2 regions of the Pseudoalteromonas sp. S3260 genome follow, and region 1 is predicted to be linked to the other one. Evidence: predicted binding sites of a transcription regulator. Region 1 holds the regulator's gene; the other holds the start of a gene.
What was found. The regulator MetJ, encoded in region 1, represses methionine synthesis genes. The targets are predictions, from matches to a motif close to TAGACGTCTAGACGTCTA.
Positions count from the first base shown of each region.

Region 2: a site for MetJ is predicted at 2,213-2,230, ahead of CWC14_RS06600 (homoserine O-succinyltransferase). Genes of this name have one in related genera too.

Region 1 is NZ_PNCV01000053.1:3,614-11,380, forward strand. It holds gene priA (primosomal protein N') at 1-1,523, opposite strand, end outside; gene rpmE (50S ribosomal protein L31) at 1,754-1,969, shown strand; gene CWC14_RS10025 (malic enzyme-like NAD(P)-binding protein) at 2,493-3,734, shown strand; gene metJ (met regulon transcriptional regulator MetJ) at 3,804-4,124, opposite strand; gene metB (cystathionine gamma-synthase) at 4,323-5,570, shown strand; gene metL (bifunctional aspartate kinase/homoserine dehydrogenase II) at 5,620-7,767, shown strand, end outside.
Region 2 is NZ_PNCV01000035.1:74,254-82,020, reverse strand. It holds gene CWC14_RS06610 (PilZ domain-containing protein) at 1-271, opposite strand, end outside; gene ettA (energy-dependent translational throttle protein EttA) at 409-2,082, opposite strand; gene CWC14_RS06600 (homoserine O-succinyltransferase) at 2,307-3,254, shown strand; gene CWC14_RS06595 (homocysteine S-methyltransferase family protein) at 3,244-4,314, shown strand; gene metH (methionine synthase) at 4,325-6,955, shown strand.

The DNA of each region.
Region 1 (7,767 bases):
CGGCTGATCGGGGTGTCTGCAAATTCACTACTCAAAAACTCTTCTATTTGCTCGGTGCCTTTGCCGTTAGGAAATATTTGCGTACTACCACAGTCAGGACATTGATGTGGTACATGATATTGATCGCCACAATGGTGGCAAATCATTTGGCCTATTGCCTTATGAAAAGTCGCACTGGTGCTGCAGCGGTTACATTCACTCAACCAACCACATTCATGACAAATCAAGGTAGGAGAAAACCCACGGCGATTTAAAAATACCATCACCTGCTTTCCCCTATTCAGGTGCTGGCGCATTATTGCAAGACTGGCATGTGCAATACCGGCTCTATCAGGCTGACCTTTCATGTCGAGCAGCTTAAACTGATTATCGGTGGCGGTTTGTGCGCGCTCACTTAATGTAAGCAACTGGTATTTGTTATTAATAGCTTTATGCAGTGTTTCTAGTGCTGGCGTAGCGCTACCCAAAATAAGTGGAATTTGATGCTGATAGGCACGATACGCAGCTAAATCACGGGCATGATAGCGTAAAGTGTCTTGTTGTTTAAATGAGGCATCATGCTCCTCATCAACAACAATCATCCCGAGCTTTAAAAATGGCAGAAAAATACTCGAACGGGTGCCTATAACAATGGCACAACTGCCTTTTTCGCAAAAACGCCATGTTTGTAGACGTTCGTTATCGGTTAATGCCGAGTGCCATAACATAATAGGGGTGTCAGGAAAGCGACGTCTAAAACGATTGACCGTTTGAGGCGTTAGCCCTATTTCAGGAACGAGCACTAACGCCTGTTCGCCACGTTTTAATACTTCTTCTAGGCATTGCAGGTAAACTTCGGTTTTTCCGCTGCCAGTGACACCTTCTAGCAAAAAGCTATTAAACCCCGTACTTTGATTAATTGCAGTGCAGGCAATGGCTTGCTCTTTATTCAAACGGGGTTTGCTGCCAACCGTTGGCGAGGTATATTGCCATTGATTGTCGTGCTCAATGGTTTGAATTATTAGCTCTTTATCTAAAAGGGTATCAATGGTTTTTTTATTAAACCCGAGGGCTTTGAGTTCGGTTAATGATGATTTACCGGATGCTGATAATTGCTTAAGCAAATTAAGCTGTGTTTTAGCTTTTAAAGACGGTAAAAGTGCCCCCTTTTCGCTTAATGTCACCATGTTTATACTGGTTTTATCAGGGCACTCACCTTGGCGCAGTGCACTGGGCAATGCAATATGAATAGTTTCACCGAGTGGATAGCAATAATAACGCGCTGTAAATTTCAGTAGCTCTAAATGCTGCGCAGATAACACCGGTGAGTCGTCAATAACTTCAATAATAGATTTTATTTTGCCTTCGGGGACTGCTGTTTCCGCTTTTAAGCTAAGAATAACCGCTACTTTACGTTGATTGCCAAAAGGGACTAACACGCGCATACCAGGCTGTAATTGAGTCAGCGGTACTAATTGCTCATCCACTTTATAATCAAAGGTGCGAGGCAAGGGGACTTTTATTGCAACTTCAGCAAAACGCATAACAACTCAACCAATTAACGTAATGGTTTAATGTACTAAAAATAGCATTAAAAGCCTACCGACAAATCAGTAATGAATAGGTGTTTGCCGACTTTTTAGCAAAAAGGGTAATTAAAGCTTGTGTGTGTGTGTGTTGTTGGATAAAATTCGCGAACAATAAATTTGTTTTAACGACGTATGGTGCCAGACTTCGGGTTTGGAGAGCGATGCGGCCTTAACTAGAGGTTCCTATGAAAGAAGGTATTCACCCTAAGTACGAAGTAATTTCTGCAACTTGTTCATGCGGAAACAAATTCGAAACTCGTTCTACTCTGTGTAAAGACATTCACTTAGACGTATGTTCTGCGTGTCACCCGTTTTACACTGGTAAGCAAAAGATTTTAGACACTGGCGGCCGTGTTGATCGCTTCAACAAGCGCTTCGGTGCACTTAGCAGCAAAAAATAATTTTTTGTTTCTATGTAAAAAAAGCACCTTAGGGTGCTTTTTTGTGGCCAAAATTTTCTTTCCTACCTGCTTTCTTAGCAATTTTGTATTTATTTTTTTTGCATAACTATTTCCTGTTCTTATTCTGAGTATGCATAAACATTTGCAGACAAAACAGCCAATATTCTCTATATTTTTATTTGTTAAACTTTAAAGATGGTACTCAAATGCAGGTAACGTGAGGTTATTTGTGTTTAAAGTTAAATAAAATTCGGTATTTCACTATTTTAATTTAAGACTAAAAAATACGCTTTATAAAAATAGAACAAGGGCAAAAAGTACCTGTGTTTTTCATTTTTATGACGAATTTATATTTTAAAAATGTCAGGATAATCTAGGGAAGTTGCTGATAAATCACTTAAAATTAACAGTTCTAGCATATAACAGGATAGACCTGATATTGCTTGGAATTTAAAAATAATAAAGGTATCGTAGATTAAAACTACCTCTCACTTTAACTTAAATTGCAGGATATAATCGCGTTATGTCAGATTTTCGTGAACAAGCACTACATTACCATGCCCATCCCGTTCCAGGTAAAATCAGTATTGAGCTGACCAAGCCCGCTGAGACGGTTAAAGACCTCGCGCTCGCATACAGCCCCGGTGTCGCAGAACCTGTTCGTGAAATTGCCGCTGATCCAGCAAATGCCTACAAATATACTGGTAAAGGAAATATGGTTGCGGTTATTACTAACGGCACCGCAATTTTAGGCTTGGGTAATTTAGGTCCACTGGCTTCAAAACCCGTTATGGAAGGTAAAGCGCTACTATTTAAGCGTTTTGCAGGGTTAGACTCTATAGATATTGAAGTTAAGCACCGTACTACCGAAGACTTTATTAACACAGTGGCTAATATTGCCGACACCTTTGGTGGAATTAATTTAGAAGATATTAAAGCGCCCGAGTGTTTTGAAATAGAAAAAGCGCTTATAGAGCGTTGTAGCATTCCTGTTTTTCATGATGATCAGCATGGTACGGCTATTGTAACGGCTGCGGGTATGCTAAACGCGCTGGAAGTACAGGGCAAAGCAATTGAAGATGCAATTATTGTATGTTTAGGTGCCGGCGCTGCAGCTGTTGCCTGTATGGAGCTTTTAATTAAATGTGGCGCGTTGCGTGAACATATTTATATGTTAGATCGCAAAGGAGTTATTCATACGCGTCGTGATGACTTGAATGAATATAAGCAATTATTTGCAAACAATACCGATAAACGTACTTTACAAGATGTAATTGAAGATGCCGATGTGTTTGTGGGTGTATCGGGCCCTAATTTATTAACCTCTGAAGATTTAAAATTAATGGCTGATAGACCCGTGGTATTTGCTTGTTCAAACCCCGATCCTGAAATCGATCCGCAATTAGCACAAGCTGCACGTAACGATTTAATTATGGCTACAGGTCGCTCTGATTATCCGAATCAAGTTAATAACGTATTGTGTTTTCCGTTTATTTTCCGTGGTGCGTTAGATGTACGTGCCAGTGAAATAAACGACGAGATGAAAATTGCTGCTGTAGAAGCAATCCGCAGTATTGCTAAAGAGCCCGTACCGGCTGAAGTGCTTACTGCCGCAGGCATCGACAAATTAGAGTTTGGTGCTAAATATATTATACCAAAACCAATGGATCCACGTTTGTTACCACGTATAGCTAAAGCGGTTGCGCAGGCGGCGGTAGACTCTGGCGTTGCACAAATTGATATGCCAGAAAACTACATGGCGTAATTGTTAAGTGTAAATTAGCGCAAAAAAAAACCTCAGCATTTGCTGAGGTTTTTTTGTATAAAGACCCTTCTAGTCTTCATTTAAAATAGGCACTTCTAGTCCCATTTCTTGCATTATTTTCTTCACTTCTTCAGGTACTTTTTCTGCGTTATCTTTACGCAAATCATCATCATTAGGCAGCGGTTGCCCGGTAAACGCATGCAAAAACGCTTCGCATAAAAGCTCGCTATTTGTTGCATGACGTAAGTTGTTTATTTGACGACGAGTACGTTCATCAGTTAATACTTTTAATACATTTAGCGGGATCGAAACGGTGATCTTCTTTACTTGTTCGGATTTTTTCCCGTGTTCTGCGTATGGGTGAATATATTCACCATTCCATTTAGCCATAAGATGTATCGTTGCCTCAGATTATAAATTGCTCACACAGCATCAAAGCGTGTAAATATGCGTGAAATTCTATCGGTTTAAAAAAGATAGTCAAATACTAGTTATTTAGCTATCTAGACATTTAAATGTTTTGACATCTTAAATTGCATGCGCTACCTTTTAGACGTCTAAACATCCAAATTAGTAAAGGTAGCGAAAATGAGTGAAAAAAATAAGGCAACAATTGCTGTTCGTAGTGGAATAGAAGCCGACAAACAGCATGGTGCGGTTGTTCCACCGCTTTATTTATCAACAACTTACTCATTTGCTGACTTTGATACAAAGCGCCAATATGATTATGGCCGCAGTGGTAACCCCAATCGTGACATTTTGGCTGAGGCGCTCACGGAGCTTGAAGGTGGCGCTAAAGGCATTATTACCGCAACAGGCATGGCAGCCGTTCACCTAACAACACAATTACTTAATAGTGACGATACGTTAGTGATCCCTCATGACTGTTATGGGGGCAGCTATCGCTTATTTACTTCGCTAGAAAAGCGCGGCTTATTAAAACTAGAAGTGGTCGATTTTACCAAAAGCGACAGTCTGACACGCATCCTTGCTATTAAACCTAAGCTGATTTGGATTGAAACACCTAGCAATCCTATTTTACGCTTAACAGATATTAAAGCGGTAACTGATACAGCTAAACAGTGTGGTGCACTGGTTGCCGCCGACAACACATTTTTATCGCCAGCATTACAAAACCCGATTAAGTTTGGCGCTGATATTGTGGTGCACTCAACCACAAAATATATCAATGGCCATTCAGACGTTGTTGGTGGCGCGGTTATCGCAGCGACTGCTGAGTTAGGTGAAGAGTTAGCGTGGTGGGCAAATAACATTGGCATCACCGGCGCGCCATTTGATAGCTATTTAACTCTCAGAGGCTTACGTACTTTAAACGTGCGTTTAAGGCAACACCAAGAAAATGCACTCGCCATTGCACAGTATTTAGAACGCTCCCAGTTTGTTGCCCAAGTTTACTACCCAGGTCTTGAATCACACCCTCAACATGCGCTAGCTAAGGCGCAGCAGCTTGGCTTTGGTGCTATGGTTAGCTTTGATATAAAAGGCGATATAAACGATGCTGCAGCGTTTTTAACGCGTTTAAATGAATTTAGCTTAGCGGAATCATTAGGTGGAGTAGAAAGTTTGATTTGTCACCCTGCGACTATGACCCACGCCGGTATGGACGCAACCGCGCGTGCAGAAGCCGGAGTAGGCGACACGCTTATTCGTATCTCGGTGGGTATTGAAGATGTAAATGATTTACTCGCTGACTTAGACAGGGTATTTAATTTGGTGCGCCCAGGGCAAGCCAATCTCGGCCTATCGGCAAAAAGTGGTGCTAGTGAATCATTTGGTTCAGCAAAGTTAAACGCGGCGCATCCGGCGTTATGGTAGTGCATACCAATCTTCAAAATACAAAACATAAATGCGAGTCGGTATTAATATGGTAAATCAGGTTCATAAATTTGGTGGTTCGAGTTTAAGCTCAGCGGATCGCTTTAAAAGTGTCGCAAATATTATTTTAACTCATGCTCAAGCTGGGGATTGTGTGGTGGTATCGGCTGCCGGTAAAACCACCGATACCTTAGTTAAACTGTGGCAAAGCTATCAACAGCAAGACACTCAAGCTATTGCTGATATTGTATTGCTATTGAGTAACCATCAAATAGCTCTGATTGAGCAATTATTAATAGCTAACGCTAAGCACCATGCGCTTGATTTACTTGAAACTGAGCTCAGTATTATTACCAAGCAGGCTAAGCAAGGAACATTAGCTGAAGCTGCGTTATTAGCACATGGTGAATTGTGGTCTGCAAGGTTACTAAGCGCTTACTTAGAACAGCTTAACGTTAGCGCTTGTGCCCATGACGCTAGGCAGTTATTTACGTTAGATGCCGGGCAGCTGCAGCATGCTAATAATCAGCAGCAGTGCTTAAAAGCCATAGAGACGAGTAAAATTAATGTAGTTACGGGGTTTATTGCGGCTGATTTACATGGTGAAACAGTGACCTTAGGGCGAAATGGCAGTGATTACAGTGCCACTTTATTAGCGCGGTATTGCAATGCTAAAAAAGTCTCTATTTGGACTGACACTCAAGGTGTTTTTAGTACTGATCCGCGTAAGGTTGCTAATGCGGTTAAGTATGCGCGAGTGTGCCGTGATCAAGCGAATTTATTAGCGAGGCTAGGTAATCCAGTATTACACGCTAAAACATTATCGCCATTAAAAGATACCGATATAGAATTAGTTGTTCGCAGTAGTTACGATCCTCAAGGCAGTCATACCGAAATAGTTAAACTAGGAATGAGTAAACAAAAACGCTTTTTAACCACAGTAAATAATGTGGATTTACTCATTGTTGATGATCTGAGTGAAGGCGAAGTAGCACATGTTAGCCAACTTATTCAGCATAGTTTGCATCACTTTGAACACGAAGGCGAAATCTACTTACTAGTCCCTGCGTCAGCGACACATCAGGTGGCTAATTATTTTGCTGGCCGCGCCAATATTAGTGAGTCAAACTTAAATGGGGTGGCGATTATTGCACCTGATCAAGAGGTAGCGCCGCTTGGTAAGCAAAGTGAAGCCTTATTACAAACACAATCTATCCAGCCTCGGTTTACCCATTACGGTGAGGGATATACGTTACTATTGACCGATCAAGTACTTGAAAGTGATGTGCTGAGCCTGTTACATGACAAGCTCATTAATAAAGCACAAGAAATAGCTTTAATTATTGCAGGACTTGGTAATGTAGGTGCTGAGTTTATGCGCCAATTACCTGCTCAACTAGCACGCTTATCAACCGATTTTAACGTCAAGTTAGTAGCGCTTTTACGCTCAGAGCAGATGCTGGTGAATGCTAATGGATTAGACTGTGAAAGCTGGCAACTTCAATGGGAAAACCATGCAAGCTCCTATAAACAAGCCGATTTATTGTCATACATAGATACTCTTGAGTATGAACATAAAATAGTGATCGACATTACCGCCAGTGAACATTTTAGTCAGCTTTATAGTAAGTTAGTTGAATTAAACTGCCATCTAATTAGTGCTAATAAATACGCGGGAACCGCATCGCTTTCGTGGTATCAAACACTACGTGAAAGCCTTGCTCAACGTGGCTTACATTGGCGTTATAATGCAAGTGTAGGGGCCGGACTACCGATTAATTTTGCCTTGGCTGATTTACAAAATAGTGGCGATAAAATAACGCGAATAGAAGGCGTGTTTTCAGGCACGCTGTCATGGTTATGCAGTATGTATGATGGCAGTAAAGCATTTTCAGATTTAGTTCTAGAAGCGCAAGCTTTGGGGTTCACAGAGCCTGATCCTCGAGAAGACTTATCTGGACGAGATATGCAACGTAAGTTGCTTATTTTAGCGCGTGAATTAGGTATTGAATTGGAACTTGATGACATTTCTTTATCTGCTTTGATGCCCGATGAGTTAAGTGCAGGCAGCTGGAATGACTTTATTGATAATAAGGCTCGTTTAGATGCATTTATTGAGCAGCATGCGCAAGCGGCTCAGCAACAAAATGCTGTACTGTGCTACACCGGGTTATTAGAGTTTGAAAACAACACGCTA
Region 2 (7,767 bases), on a different contig from region 1:
TGTCTATATCAATACTATGGCATTTAAGGCCAACATGATTTTCTTCTATGTGACGAATAACCACCGGCATTTTTATTTCAATATCGCTTTGTGGCAAAGTAAAGCGCAGTACTGCCTCGTCATTTTTGTTCCCAGTAAATGCATCGCTTTTAGTAATAAGCGCACCATGTAAAGAAATATCTAATAGGGTACATGCATACTGGGAGCTAGCCGTTTCCAATTGCGCTGCTGTAGAGAACATAATACGAGAAAATTGCCGACGGTTTTGCATAATAATCTTATAAAGTTGTTATTTATAATAAGCATAGCTGGTAATGCTCAACACGCCAATTTGCTCAAAGATAAAAATAGCTCGCATAAAAAAGCCCCGCATAAAATGCAGGGCTTTTAACTTATTCACTGTGGCTGTTAGCCAATTTTTTTGTACTTAATACGCTTAGGCTGTGCAGCTTCTGCGCCAAGGGTCTTTTTGAGCCACTCTTCGTACTCAGTGTAGTTACCATCAAAGAAGTTAATTTGGCCTTCGTCACGGTAATCTAAAATGTGTGTAGCAATACGGTCAAGGAACCAACGGTCATGCGAGATACACATGACACAACCAGGGAATTCTAAAATAGCATTCTCAAGAGCACGTAATGTTTCAACGTCCAAGTCATTGGTTGGCTCATCCAGTAGCACTACGTTGCCGCCTGCTTTTAACAGCTTAGCTAGGTGTAAACGGTTGCGCTCACCACCAGATAAGTCTTTAACAAACTTTTGTTGATCGTTACCTTTAAAATTAAAACGGCTAACGTAAGCACGGCTTGGGAACTCAAAGTTACCAATTTTTAGTACATCTTGGCCATCAGAGATTTCTTGGAATACCGTTTTGCTTTCGTCCATGTTGCCACGGAACTGATCAACAGTTGCCAGTTCTACTGTTTCACCAATGCTGATATTACCGCTATCTGGCTGCTCTTCACCGCTTAGCATTTTGAATAGCGTTGATTTACCTGCGCCATTGGCACCAATAATACCCACAATAGCGCCTTTAGGCATGCTAAAGCTTAAATCATCAATTAAAACACGGTCGCCAAAGCTTTTACGTAAGTTGTTTACTTCTAATACTTGGTCACCTAAACGTGGGCCAGGTGGAATAAACAATTCGTTGGTTTCGTTACGTTTTTGGTAATCAGACTGCTGTAGTTCGCTAAACTGCGCCATACGTGCTTTTGACTTAGCTTGACGACCTTTAGGGTTTGAACGCACCCATTCAAGTTCTTGTGCAATTGATTTTTGACGTGCTTTTTCAGATTTTTGCTCTTGCTGTAAGCGGGCATCTTTTTGCTCAAGCCAAGACGAGTAGTTACCTTCCCACGGAATACCTTCACCACGGTCAAGCTCTAAAATCCAGCCAGCAACATTATCAAGGAAGTAACGGTCATGCGTTACTGCCACAACGGTGCCTTCGTAGTCATGTAAGAAGCGCTCTAACCAGGCAACCGACTCAGCATCTAAGTGGTTAGTTGGCTCATCGAGAATAAGCATATCTGGTTTTTCAAGTAACAAACGACAAATAGCAACACGACGGCGTTCACCACCTGAAAGGTGCTCAATTTTAGCGTCCCACTCAGGTAAACGAAGTGCATCGGCAGCACGCTCTAAAACGTTATCAATATTGTGGCCATCATGCGCTTGAATAATTGCTTCTAATTCGCCTTGCTCTTTTGCCAGTGCGTCAAAGTCAGCACCTTCCATTGCGTATTCGTTATACACTTCGTCAAGGCGGTTAAGGGCATGTTTTACTTCACCTACAGCTTCTTCAACAATTTCACGAACTGTTTTGCTTTCGTCCAAAACAGGCTCTTGCGGCAAGTAACCAATTTTAGTGCCTGGTTGAGGGCGAGCTTCACCTTCAAAATCTTCATCAACACCTGCCATAATGCGTAGTAATGATGATTTACCAGAACCATTTAGACCTAGCACACCAATTTTTGCACCAGGGAAAAAATGCAACGAAATATCTTTTAAGATAGTGCGTTTTGGTGGCACAACCTTAGATACTCGACTCATCGAGAATATAAACTTATCAGGTAAAACCATAGAAGAAGCCTTCAATAATAATAAAAATTTCAATGCTGTATTGTAGTGGCTCACAGGTGAAACAGTCAACGAATGGGGCTGTTTTAAAGTACATATTCAATTTGTACAAACCGAGTGAATAAATTTCATTTAGACATCTATACATCTAGAGGTTGATATTTTTCACATTCTGTTCATAATGAGAGCGTATTAATTCTCGGTTTTTATGAGCAGGAGCTTTAAGAATGCCAATTACAGTAGAAGACGAATTGCCAGCTATTGCACGTTTACGTCATGAAAACGTGTTTGTAATGCCAAAAACACGTGCAAAAACGCAAGAAATACGCCCTATGCGTTTGGCTATTCTTAATCTTATGCCTAATAAAGTAGAAACCGAAGTACAGTTTATTCGCTTGTTGGCTAATTCTCCGCTGCAAGTAAATGTAGAGCTACTGCGCCTTGACACGCATCGTAGCAGTAGCAACTCAGAGCAACACTTAGATACCTTTTATCGTTACTTTTCAGAAGTGAAAAACAATAATTACGATGCACTATTAATTACCGGTGCGCCTTTGGCACATTTAGAGTATGAAGAAGTGGCGTATTGGGAAGAATTCAAAGTGATTATTGATTGGGCCGAGCAGCATGTAACCTCTACCTTGTTTTCGTGCTGGGCTGCCCACGCGGCTTTATATCACCGTTATAATTTAAAGCGCGATTTAAAAGACAACAAACTCTGCGGGGTGTTTACCCATCAATGCTACTTTGCCCATGGTGCACTTACCCGCGGCTTTGACGATACCTTTTTAGTGCCGCACTCACGTTATGGCCACATAGATATAGATAAAATAAACGCTTGTGAAGAGCTGGTGGTATTAGCGGGCTCTGAACGAGTAGGGGCGTATTTACTTAAAAATAAATCGGGCAGCCAAGTGTTTATTACCGGCCACCCAGAATACGATGCCGACAGTTTAAAAGCCGAATATGAGCGCGATTTACAAAAAAGCCCCGATGCGCCAAAGCCCGAAAACTATTTTCCTGATGACGATGCCAGCAAGCAACCGTCTAAAACATGGCAAAGCCACGCGTTTTTACTGTTTTCAAACTGGTTAAATTATTACGTTTACCAAACCACACCCTATGATATTAACTTAGTTAGCCAAGACGTAAGGACTAACAACTATGCCGAATAATCCTCAAAACAATAAGCATCAAGAGCTGAGCGCTGCGCTCAAACAGCGCATTTTAATTTTAGATGGTGCAATGGGAACCATGATCCAAGCGCATAAGCTTGAAGAGCAAGATTACCGGGGGGAACGTTTTAAAGATTGGCACGTGCTTATTAAAGGTAATAACGATTTATTAAGCCTAACCAAGCCTGAAATTATTACTGACATACACCGCAGTTTTTTAGCCGCCGGTGCCGATATTATCGAAACTAACACCTTTAACTCGACCACTATTTCGATGGAAGATTACGACATGGCGAGTATAAGCCGTGAAGTTAATTTAGAGTCAGCTAAGTTAGCCCGTGCTGTATGTGATGAATTTAGCGCTAAAACCCCAGAAAAACCGCGCTATGTAGCAGGTGTTTTAGGGCCAACATCTAAAACCTGTTCGTTATCTCCGGATGTAAACGACCCGGGCTATCGTAATATCACCTTTGATAAGTTAGTGACTGCGTATGTGGAGTCGACCCTTGCGCTTATGGAGGGCGGTGTAGATATTATTTTAATCGAAACCATATTCGACACGCTTAATGCAAAAGCCGCCTCATTCGCGGTAGAAGAGGCGTTTGAACAAGCAGGGCGTAAATTACCAGTAATGATATCAGGCACTATTACCGACGCCTCAGGCCGCACGCTTTCAGGGCAAACCACCGAAGCATTTTATAACTCTATTCGCCATATTAAGCCGCTTTCAATTGGCTTAAATTGCGCCCTAGGGCCAGATTTATTACGCCAATACGTTGAAGAGCTATCACGCGTATGCGAAACCTTTGTCTCTGTTCATCCTAACGCGGGCTTACCCAATGAGTTTGGAGAATACGATTTAGAAGCAGGCGACATGGCAAAAGAGATCATAGATTGGGGTAAATCGGGCTTTATTAATATTGTTGGCGGTTGCTGCGGCACTACGCCTGCGCACATTCTTGCCTTTGCCAAAGGGCTTGAAGGCGCAGCACCACGAAAATTACCAGAGCTTGAAGTGCGCATGCGTTTATCAGGCCTAGAAGCCTGTAACTTAAATTAAGGAGCCGCCAATGACCCAACAAATTGCAGTATTTACCAATGTCGGCGAGCGTACTAACGTAACTGGCTCGGCCATGTTTAAACGTTTGATCATGGAAGAAGACTACGAGACCGCCCTGAATGTGGCCCGCGAACAAGTAGAAAATGGCGCACAGGTTATTGATATCAACATGGACGAAGCCATGCTGGACTCAAAAGCGGCCATGGTTAAGTTTTTAAACTTAATTGCCTCAGAGCCTGATATTTCTAAAGTACCTATAATGGTCGACTCCTCAAAGTGGGAAGTTATAGAAGCAGGCTTAAAGTGTATTCAAGGCAAGGCCATTGTTAACTCCATTTCACTTAAAGAGGGTGAAGAGCCGTTTATTCGCCAAGCTAAAATTATAAAACGCTTTGGCGCCGCCGCTGTTGTGATGGCGTTTGATACCGAAGGTCAAGCCGATACCGCCGATCGTAAGTTTGAAATTTGTGAGCGCAGCTACCGTATTTTGGTCGACGAAATTGGCTTCCCGCCAGAAGACATTATATTCGACCCCAACATATTTGCCGTTGCCACCGGTATAGAAGAGCACGACAACTACGCCGTAGAATTTATTGAAGGCACCCGCCGTATTAAGCAAAATTTACCGCACTGTAAAGTGTCGGGTGGGGTGTCAAACGTATCGTTCTCGTTTAGAGGTAATAACCCAGTACGTGAAGCGATTCACTCGGTGTTTTTATACCATGCTATAAAAGCGGGTATGGATATGGGCATAGTAAACGCAGGGCAGCTTGCGGTTTACGACGACATCCCCGATGAACTTCGCAAAGCCGTAGAAGATGTAATTCTTAATACCGACCCCGGTGCTGGCGAGCGCCTTGTTGAACTTGCGCCTAAATATTCAGGCATGGCACAAGCTGAGCGGGTAGAAGATTTAGAATGGCGCACTTGGTCGGTTGAAAAACGCCTAGAGCATGCTCTAGTAAAAGGCATAACCACCTTTATAGATGAAGATACAGAAGAGTGCCGCGCTGGCGCCGATAAACCTATTCATGTCATTGAAGGGCCACTTATGGATGGCATGAACGTGGTTGGGGATTTATTTGGTGCCGGTAAAATGTTTTTACCCCAAGTGGTTAAATCGGCTCGGGTAATGAAACGCGCGGTCGCCTACCTTGACCCATTCATTGAAGCCGAAAAAGAAGAGGGCGCGACCAACGGTAAAATTGTTATGGCTACCGTAAAAGGTGACGTGCACGATATAGGTAAAAACATTGTAGGCGTAGTACTGCAATGCAATAACTACGAAGTAATCGACCTTGGGGTAATGGTCCCAGCAGATAAAATACTGCAAACAGCAATTGACGAAAAAGCCGATATTATAGGCCTTTCGGGCTTAATTACCCCATCGCTTGATGAAATGGTACATGTTGCCAAAGAAATGAAGCGTCGTGGCTTTGAGCTGCCGCTAATGATTGGCGGGGCAACCACCTCAAAAGCGCATACCGCAGTAAAAATAGAGCCGCAGTACGACAAAGGCGTGGTGTATGTAAATAATGCCAGCCGCGCCGTGGGTGTGGTGTCTAATTTACTTTCTAAAGATCACAAAGCAGAATTTTTAGCTAAAACCACCGCCGAATACGACAAAGTACGCGAACAACAAGCACGCAAAAAGCCGCGCTCAAAACCAGTTACCATACAGCGCGCCCGCGATAATGCTGCAAAGCTCGATTGGGATAACTACACGCCACCCGTGCCTAAAAAGCTGGGCGTGACCGAGTTTAAAAATGTATCAATCGCGACTTTACGCAAATACATAGACTGGACGCCGTACTTTATGACCTGGTCAATCGCCGGTAAATATCCGCGCATATTGACCGACGAAGTAGTGGGCGAACAAGCACAAAGCTTGTTTAAAGATGCCAACGACATGCTCGATGAACTTGAAAAGTCAGGCAGTTTACAGCCATTAGGTGTTATTGGTTTATTCCCTGCAAACCGCGTGGGCGATGATATAGAAATTTACACCGACGAAACGCGAAAAGAGCTATTAACTACCTCATGTCATTTACGCCAGCAAACCGAAAAAACCGACTTTGCTAATTACTGTTTAGCCGATTACATTGCGCCAAAAGGCACGCCTGATTACTTTGGTGCGTTTGCGGTAACAGGTGGCTTAGAAGAAGACGACCTAGCCAATGCGTTCGACGCACAGCAAGACGATTACAATAAAATAATGGTAAAAGCGGTTGCCGACAGGCTTGCTGAAGCCTTTGCCGAATACTTGCACGAACAAGTGCGTAAAGAGTATTGGGGATATGCACCAGATGAAGACCTGCCTAACGATGAACTCATTCGCGAAAACTACCAAGGTATTCGCCCAGCACCGGGTTACCCAGCGTGCCCAGAGCACACCGAGAAAAAGAAAATTTGGCAGTTACTCGATACCGAAAAACGCATTGGCATGCAGCTCACCAGCTCATACGCCATGTGGCCAGGCGCTGCGGTTTCGGGCTGGTATTTCTCACACCCAGAGGCAAAATACTACGCCGTAGCCGCTGTGCAAAAAGATCAGGTGGAAGACTACGCCAAACGAACTAATATGACGCTCACAGAGGCTGAAAGGTGGCTATCGCCTAATTTGGGGTATGAGCCAGAGTAAAAGAGCAGCGGTCAAAAGTTGAAGCGGTCAGTTTTTAGCTGTCAGCTATCAGTAAAAGAAAAACGAGCCTAATTTGGCTCGTTTTTTAAATTACACATAAAAAATCTTTAAGGATTATTAGCGAGTAGCTCATCTACTTTTTTTATAACATCTTCTGGTGTTGGCTCAGTCGTTTGTTGTTTTAACTAATCTATTATTTCTGAGCTGACTCTGTAACCCTTTTCAATGCAGTAGTGTTGAGAGGTAACCCAAATATCTGCCCCCCTAGAGGTGCAATACGAATTACAAACAGTGTAGCCTTCACTTTTAATTTTACTTTTACTTTCAATAAAGTAGGTATAAGTAGGAACTGAAATCAATAGCAAAATCAGAGTAACCCCGCAGAGCTTATACCATTTAATTAGAAGCTCTGGTTTTATTTCAATATTTCTTACTTTTAAGAATATCAGTCGAGTAAGCATTGCAAATGCTGGCGTGCCTAAAATTAAACACGCACTAAAACTCTTCTCCTCAAAGATTAGCTGATGTTGATTCAAAGCTTCAAAAACGAGTGTCACCTCACTGTATGAGATCATAGGCAGAGTAATGGTGAGAACAAAGAAGAAAGTAAATAAAAAAATACCCTTTATATTTTTACTTAACGTTATTCTTTCGTGTTTTATTAAACTCCCTTTAATCATCATTTAAATAAGGTATACAAATAAATTACGGTTAAACTTTATATGGTTTTCGTCATGTGCATTATAAGCAACTCTTAGACTAGCTATAATTTTTTAGTTATCCTATTAGTATAAATTAAACACATAGCTGTT